DNA from 2 places in the Trinickia camelliae genome. Region 2 is predicted to be linked to the other one. Evidence: riboswitches for the same ligand, from Rfam matches in the RefSeq annotation. Region 2 holds a riboswitch; the other holds the start of a gene.
The links. Region 2 has a riboswitch for ZMP and ZTP ahead of glyA (serine hydroxymethyltransferase). Riboswitches for the same ligand answer to the same signal wherever they lie in the genome.
Positions count from the first base shown of each region.

Region 1: it holds a riboswitch for ZMP and ZTP, as region 2 does, so the genes downstream of both, AAHK20_RS29260 (LysE family translocator) here and glyA (serine hydroxymethyltransferase) in region 2, are expected to answer to the same signal.

Region 1 covers NZ_JBCHAA010000022.1:16,725-20,162, reverse strand. Annotated here, with positions in the region: gene AAHK20_RS29265 (cytochrome P450) at 119-1,333, shown strand; gene AAHK20_RS29260 (LysE family translocator) at 1,502-2,134, opposite strand; ZMP/ZTP riboswitch at 2,168-2,251, opposite strand; gene AAHK20_RS29255 (superinfection immunity protein) at 2,375-2,707, opposite strand; gene AAHK20_RS29250 (M20 family metallopeptidase) at 2,882-3,438, shown strand, end outside.
Region 2 covers NZ_JBCHAA010000013.1:172,101-175,538, reverse strand. Annotated here, with positions in the region: gene nrdR (transcriptional regulator NrdR) at 1-16, opposite strand, end outside; gene glyA (serine hydroxymethyltransferase) at 23-1,270, opposite strand; ZMP/ZTP riboswitch at 1,438-1,538, opposite strand; gene ydfG (bifunctional NADP-dependent 3-hydroxy acid dehydrogenase/3-hydroxypropionate dehydrogenase YdfG) at 1,870-2,616, shown strand; gene ybgC (tol-pal system-associated acyl-CoA thioesterase) at 2,685-3,155, shown strand; gene tolQ (protein TolQ) at 3,309-3,438, shown strand, end outside.

The DNA of each region.
Region 1 (3,438 bases), on a different contig from region 2:
CGGTCTTCGAGCGCCGTCGAAGCCGTCCCGGCATGCGCGTGGCTGGGCCCGCAGCATGCGCGCACACTTCGCTTCAGACTGAAACGTTGAGCATGGTCCGGCTGGCATACTGCCCGGCATGAACTCAATCGATCCTATCAGCGCGGTCGTTCACGCCAATCCCTATCCTTACTACACCGAGCTTGCGGCTCGTTCGCCCTTTGTGTTCGAGCCGCGGTTGCGGTTATGGGTGGCGTCCAGTGCCGCTGCCGTCACCGAGGTGCTCGAGCATTCCGAGTTGCAGGTGAGGCCCGCGACCGAGCCTGTGCCGAAAGCGATTGCAGGCGCGCCGTCCGGCGACGTGTTTGCACGGCTCGCTCGGATGAACGACGGCCCGGCTCATCGGGCGCCTAAGCTCGCGTTGCGGCGTGCGCTCGGCAGTCTCGATCTGCAAACTGTGATGCTGCGCGCGCGCCACATCGCCGAACGTTCCGAGCGTGATTTGCGATGGCCCGGCGATTTATCGGCGTGGTTGTTTGAAATGCCGGTGCAGGTCGTCGCGTCGCTGCTTGGATTTGCCGATGACGCGTTGCCTGAGGTCGCCGCATGGATGGCCGATTTCGTCGCCTGTCTTTCGCCGTTGAGCACGCCCGAACAGCTTGCTCGCGCGAACGCCGCCGCGCTTAGGCTCGTGCAGCGCGTCAAGACGCTGGTGGCGGATGCCGCAGCCAGCGACGAACCTCACCGCAGCCGTTTGCCGAGCAGTGCCGCATCGACGGAAGGCTCATCACTCGTTGCCCTGGTGCGGCGGGAAGCGCAAGCCACCGATTGGAACGACGCCGACGCGCTGATCGCGAACCTCGTTGGCTTGCTGTCGCAAACCTACGACGCGACCGCCGGCTTGATCGGCAACACCGTCGTCGCGCTGATGACGCAGGCGGGAGTGGAGGACGAAGTGCGGCATACGCCGAGCAAGATTGACGATTTGATTCGCGAGACGAGCCGTTTCGATGCCTCGGTGCAAAACACGCGGCGTTTTGCGGCGACCGAAACCACAGTGTGCGGCCAGCGGATCGAAGCCGGCGCGGCAATCCTCGTGCTGCTCGCGGCGGCGAACCGCGACCCGGCAGCGAATGCGCGGCCGCACGAATTCCTGCTCGATCGGGATGATCGACGCGTGTTCGGTTTCGGCCACGGCGTCCATGCGTGTCCAGGCGATCAGCTGGCCTACGCCATTGCATCGGCCGCCATCGACGTGCTGCTCGATCGGACCACGCTTGCGCACCGTGACCGTCTCGCCTGGACTTATCGTGCGTCGGCCAATCTGAGGCTGCCCGTTTTTGCCGAGGCGTGAGAAGCACGGTCAGCGGCCGGCGGCGACTAGACACTATCTATATGTATACGGTGCACAGAGCGCTGCATCTTGTATACCAACGAAAGTATGCAACGCGCCGCTGCAGCGCTCGACGATGCGCGTGCCCAGCGGCGTCGACATCCTCAGGCGCCGCATCCGGCCACGGCATCAACGCCGTGCTTCGGTCGCCATCCGCAGCGCAAGCCCCGCGAGCACCGTACCCATCAGCCACCGCTGGACCTTGATCCAGGCCGGCCGGTCGCCGAGAAACGCCGCGATCGAGCCCGCCATGATCGCGATCGTCGCATTGACGCAGACGCTGATGACGATTTGCGTCGTCCCCAGTGCGAGCGACTGCCTGAGCACGCTGCCGTGCGTGGGATCGATGAACTGCGGCAGCAGCGACAAGTACAGCACCGCCGCCTTCGGATTCAGCAGATTGGTGGCGAGCCCCATCGCGAACAGTTTGCGCGGGCTGTCCTTGGGCAAATCGCGCACTTCGAACGGCGAGCGTCCACCGGGTTTGATGGCTTGCCAAGCGAGATACAGCAGATAGAGCGCGCCGCCGAAGCGCAACGCGTCATACGCATACGGCACGGCGAGCACGAGCACCGTAATACCGAATGCGGCACACAGCATGTAAAAGACAAAACCAAGCGCGACCCCGGAAAGCGAGATCAGGCCGGCGACGCGGCCCTGGCAGATCGAGCGGGAAATCAGGTAGATCATGTTCGGGCCGGGCGTAAGCACCATGCCGAGGGCAATCAGGCCGAACGCGGCGAGACGGGGAAAGTCGGGCATCGCGAGCACTCCAGTGAGACGAGTCAATGGGTCAGGACGTGCCCAGGCGCGCGGCGGCAATACGCTTCGCGTTTCCTGATGGTGATCCATCTTTAAGCGCCAGTTACGCGAGCCCGGCGATTATTGCATGCTTTTTGGGATGGTGTTGAAGCGGGCGGACGGGCGGCAGGTCAATTACCGGGTGGCTCGGCGGCGGTAGGCCGGCCCGCGGGAGGCCGCCCCCCCGGAAGGCCGTCCGGCTCAATTACGCGCCCGGTCGCGCTTCGCCGCGCGTGCCTGCACGCGTTCGGCGAGCCCCTTCGAGAACGTGCCGAGGCTGATGAGGCGGCGCTTCGTGTTGACCTCGTCGGCGACGCCGGCAGGGGGATTGGGCTGGAGGGCCCAGAAGAGCGCGATGATCCAGCCGACGACGGTCCACCCGAGGCAGGCGTTGAAGAGCGCGAGGACGAGGAGGTCGTGACGTTTGCGCCGGTCGGCGATGACCGCCGGCAGGAAGTAGACGCCAAGCGCAATGACCAGCTCGACGATTTGAGCGACGATTCCGCCTTGAGCGACGAATCCTCCGCCGTGCATGTCAGGTTCTCCAAAGGGTGCTGTATACCGATTGTCGCGCGATTGATAGTTTCGTGCAGCGAAACTAAGAGGGACATGCTGCGCTGCTCCATCGACATTGCTTGAGCAGGCGGCAAGCGTGGCCCCGTTCCGGTCTATCATGTTCATTTTGACCGACCGATCGGACAATCGAACATGACCTCCGCCGACACGACGCACCAATCCATCCAACTCGATCAAGACGCGCTCGTCGCGTTCGTCGATCGCAAATGGAACGACGAAATCGTTCCCGCGCTGACCGACTACATCGCCGTCCCCGCGAAAAGTCCCGCGTTCGATGCGGACTGGTCGCGCAACGGCTTCATCGAGCGCGTCGTGACGGATGCGGCGCAATGGGCCGAGTCGCAGCCAGTGCGCGGACTGAAGCTCGAAGTCGTGCGGATCCCGGGCCGCACGCCGGTGATCTTCTTCGAGTCGCCGGCCACGCGCTCGGGCAGCACCGAAACGATCGTGCTGTACGGCCACCTCGACAAGCAGCCGGAATTCGACGGCTGGCGCAACGACCTCGGCCCGTGGACGCCGAAATTCGAAGACGGCAAGCTGTACGGCCGCGGCGGCGCCGACGACGGCTACGCGATCTACGCGAGCATCAGCGCATTGGCCGCGCTCGATGCGCAGGGCGTCGAGCGGCCGCGCTGCGTCGGGCTGATCGAAACGTGCGAGGAGTCGGGCAGCTACGACCTGCTGCCGTA
Region 2 (3,438 bases):
AGAAGGGGCAGCGCATAGGCGATCAGCGGTAGACCGGGAAGCGCTTCGTCAGCTCGGCGACTTGCCCGCGCACGCGTTCGATCGTGGCGGCGTCTTCCGGGTTGTCGAGCACATCGGCGATCAGGTTGCCCACTTGCTCGGCTTCCTTCACGCCGAAGCCGCGTGTCGTCATCGCCGGCGAACCGAGGCGAACGCCGCTCGTGACGAACGGCTTTTCCGGATCGTTAGGAATCGCGTTCTTGTTGACGGTGATGTGCGCCGCGCCGAGCGCCGCTTCCGCCGCCTTGCCCGTGATGTGCTTCGCGCGCAGGTCAACCAGCATCACGTGGCTTTCGGTGCGGCCCGACACGATGCGCAGGCCACGCTTCACGAGCGTTTCCGCCAGCACACGGGCGTTGTCGACGACTTGCTGCTGATACGCCTTGAATTCCGGCGACAGTGCTTCCTTGAACGCGACGGCCTTCGCGGCGATCACGTGCATGAGCGGGCCGCCCTGGATGCCAGGGAAGATCGCCGAATTGATCGGCTTCTCGTACTCGGCTTTCATCAGGATCACGCCGCCGCGCGGACCGCGCAGGCTCTTGTGCGTGGTCGTCGTGACGAAATCGGCGTGCGGTACCGGGTTCGGATAGACGCCCGCGGCGATCAGGCCGGCGTAATGCGCCATGTCGACCATCAGGTATGCGCCGACCGACTTCGCGATTTTCGCGAGGCGTTCGAAATCGATGCGCAGCGCGAATGCCGATGCGCCCGCGACGATCAGCTTCGGCTTGTGTTCCTGCGCGAGCTTTTCAGCGGCGTCGTAATCGATGTCTTCGGCTTCGTTCAGACCGTAGCTGACGACGTTGAACCACTTGCCCGACATGTTCACGGGCGAGCCGTGCGTCAGGTGGCCGCCGTGGGCGAGGCTCATGCCCATGATAGTGTCACCCGGCTTGAGCATCGCGAAGAACACGCCCTGGTTGGCCTGCGAGCCCGAATTCGGCTGCACATTCGCGGCTTCCGCGCCGAAGAGCTCCTTCACGCGGTCGATCGCGAGCTGCTCGACGACGTCGACGTATTCGCAACCGCCGTAATAACGCTTGCCCGGGTAGCCTTCGGCGTACTTGTTCGTGAGCTGCGAGCCCTGAGCGGCCATCACGGCGGGGCTCGTGTAGTTTTCCGACGCGATCAGTTCGATGTGCTCTTCCTGACGGTGGTTTTCCTGTTGGATCGCTTTCCAGATTTCTGGATCGACGTTGGCGATGGTGCTTTGGGCTCTGTCAAACATACGGGTTCCGTAAAGTGTGTGCAGGTTGACCGGGGCGTGCGCGGATACGTACCGATCGTACGCTGCGCTGCTGGCGACTGGGCCAGCCCTGACGTGGCGGATGAAGTCATGAGGATCCGTTACGCGGGCGCGGCAGCCAGCAGCAGCGCAATCGACGACGCGCGACTCTCGGCTGCCCAGGCGAACGGCAAAACGGCACCCTGCGCTTCACGGTGGGTGGCTCCACCTTGACCCCGATGGGGTGCTATCGCCAGTCACGCAGGGATGAGCGCGTTAGTTTATTGGAACCTCATTGAATAGGCAACCGCATGACGCTTCCGGTTCGAACCACTGCACGAGGCGCCCGCCGGGCGAGCTTCACAGCCGATTTCGGGTCCTGCGGCAGGTGTCGCGAAAGACCAGAACGGCGCCTTCCGGCAGGGCTTCGCCGAGGACGTCGCGCGTCTGCGCCAAGCGCGATTCCTTGCGAACGCATACGATCGCCAGACTGCGGCTTGGCCATACCATCGGCCAAAGGCCATTCTTGCCGCGAAATCGCAATCGAAGTAGGCTCTCTCGCTTCCGTTTTTCCCATCCATCGACCCGACCAGGGAGCAGCAATGATCGTGTTCGTCACAGGCGCCTCTGCCGGCTTCGGCGCCGCCATCGCCCGCGCATTCGTCAGCGGGGGCCATCGCGTCGTCGCCACCGCGCGCCGCAAAGACCGTCTCGACGCGCTCGCCGCCGAACTCGGCGACGCCCTTCTGCCGTTCGAACTCGACGTGCGCGATCGCGCCGCCGTCGAAGCCGTGCCGGCAACGCTGCCGAAAGACTTCGCCGCCGTCGACGTGCTCGTCAACAACGCCGGCCTCGCGCTTGGGATCGAACCGGCCCAGCGCGCCAATCTCGACGACTGGCACACGATGATCGAGACCAACTGCACCGGTCTCGTCACCGTCACCCGCGCACTCCTGCCGGGCATGGTCGAGCGCAATCGTGGGCATATCGTCAATTTGAGCTCGACGGCCGGGAACTACCCGTACGCAGGCGGCAACGTCTACGGCGCGACCAAGGCATTCGTCCGGCAGTTCAGCCTGAACCTGCGCGCGGACCTCGCTGGCACGGCGCTGCGCGTGACCGATATCGAGCCCGGCCTGTGCGGCGGCACCGAGTTCTCGAACGTGCGCTTCAAGGGAGACGACGAGAAAGCCGCGAAAATGTATGACAACGTGGAGCCGCTGACCCCCGAGGACATCGCCAACTCGATCTACTGGATCGCGACTCTCCCCAAGCACGTCAACGTCAACACGATCGAGCTGATGCCGGTTGCTCAATCGTTTGCGGGACTCTCTGTGCACCGGGGCTGACGGGCATTGCGAGGAAGGATGCCCAGTGTTTTGAGACGTGCTCGCGCGTTCCGGTAAAATGCCGGTCCATGAAACTGACCACCAGCCGTTCTGAGGCGGAAATCGGCTTCACGTGGCCGATCCGCGTGTATTACGAAGATACCGACGCAGGCGGCATCGTCTTCTACGCGAACTACCTGAAGTATTTCGAGCGCGCGCGCACCGAGTGGCTGCGCGCGTGCGGCGTCGACCAAAGGCGGCTCGCTGACGAGGACGGCGTGGTTTTCGTCGTCCGGGGCACCGCGCTCGACTATCACTCGCCGGCTCGCCTCGACGATGTCGTGACCATCGAGAGCCGCATCGAGCGGATCGGGCGGGCATCCGTCGACTTCACGCAAGAAGCCTGGCGCGACGACGTGCTGCTGGCGACGGGCCAGATTCGCGTCGGGTGTGTCGATCGCGGCGCGCTGAAACCCGCGGCGATTCCGGCGCCGGTGCTCGCCGCGCTGCGGCGCGGACCGGGTGTAAATCCATCCAACGTGTCAACGGCAAGTGCATAAACACCGTTGAGACTCTGCCAATGAACTTGTATCGCCCGCAACGATACTAAGCATGGTTCGGCGGGAGGCCGCGAACGCTTTCGAGTCCCCGACTGAAAGCCTGAATAAGCCTTGCAGCCGGACGCCCCATCCGGGACGTTAAAGCAAACCTATATGAACAACGCACAAGATCTTTCGATCATTACTCTGGTTCTCAACGCGAGCGTGCTCGCGCAGGCGGTGATGGCGCTCCTGCTGTTGCTGTCGCTGATGTCGTGGACTTTCATCTTCCGCAAGTGGTTTG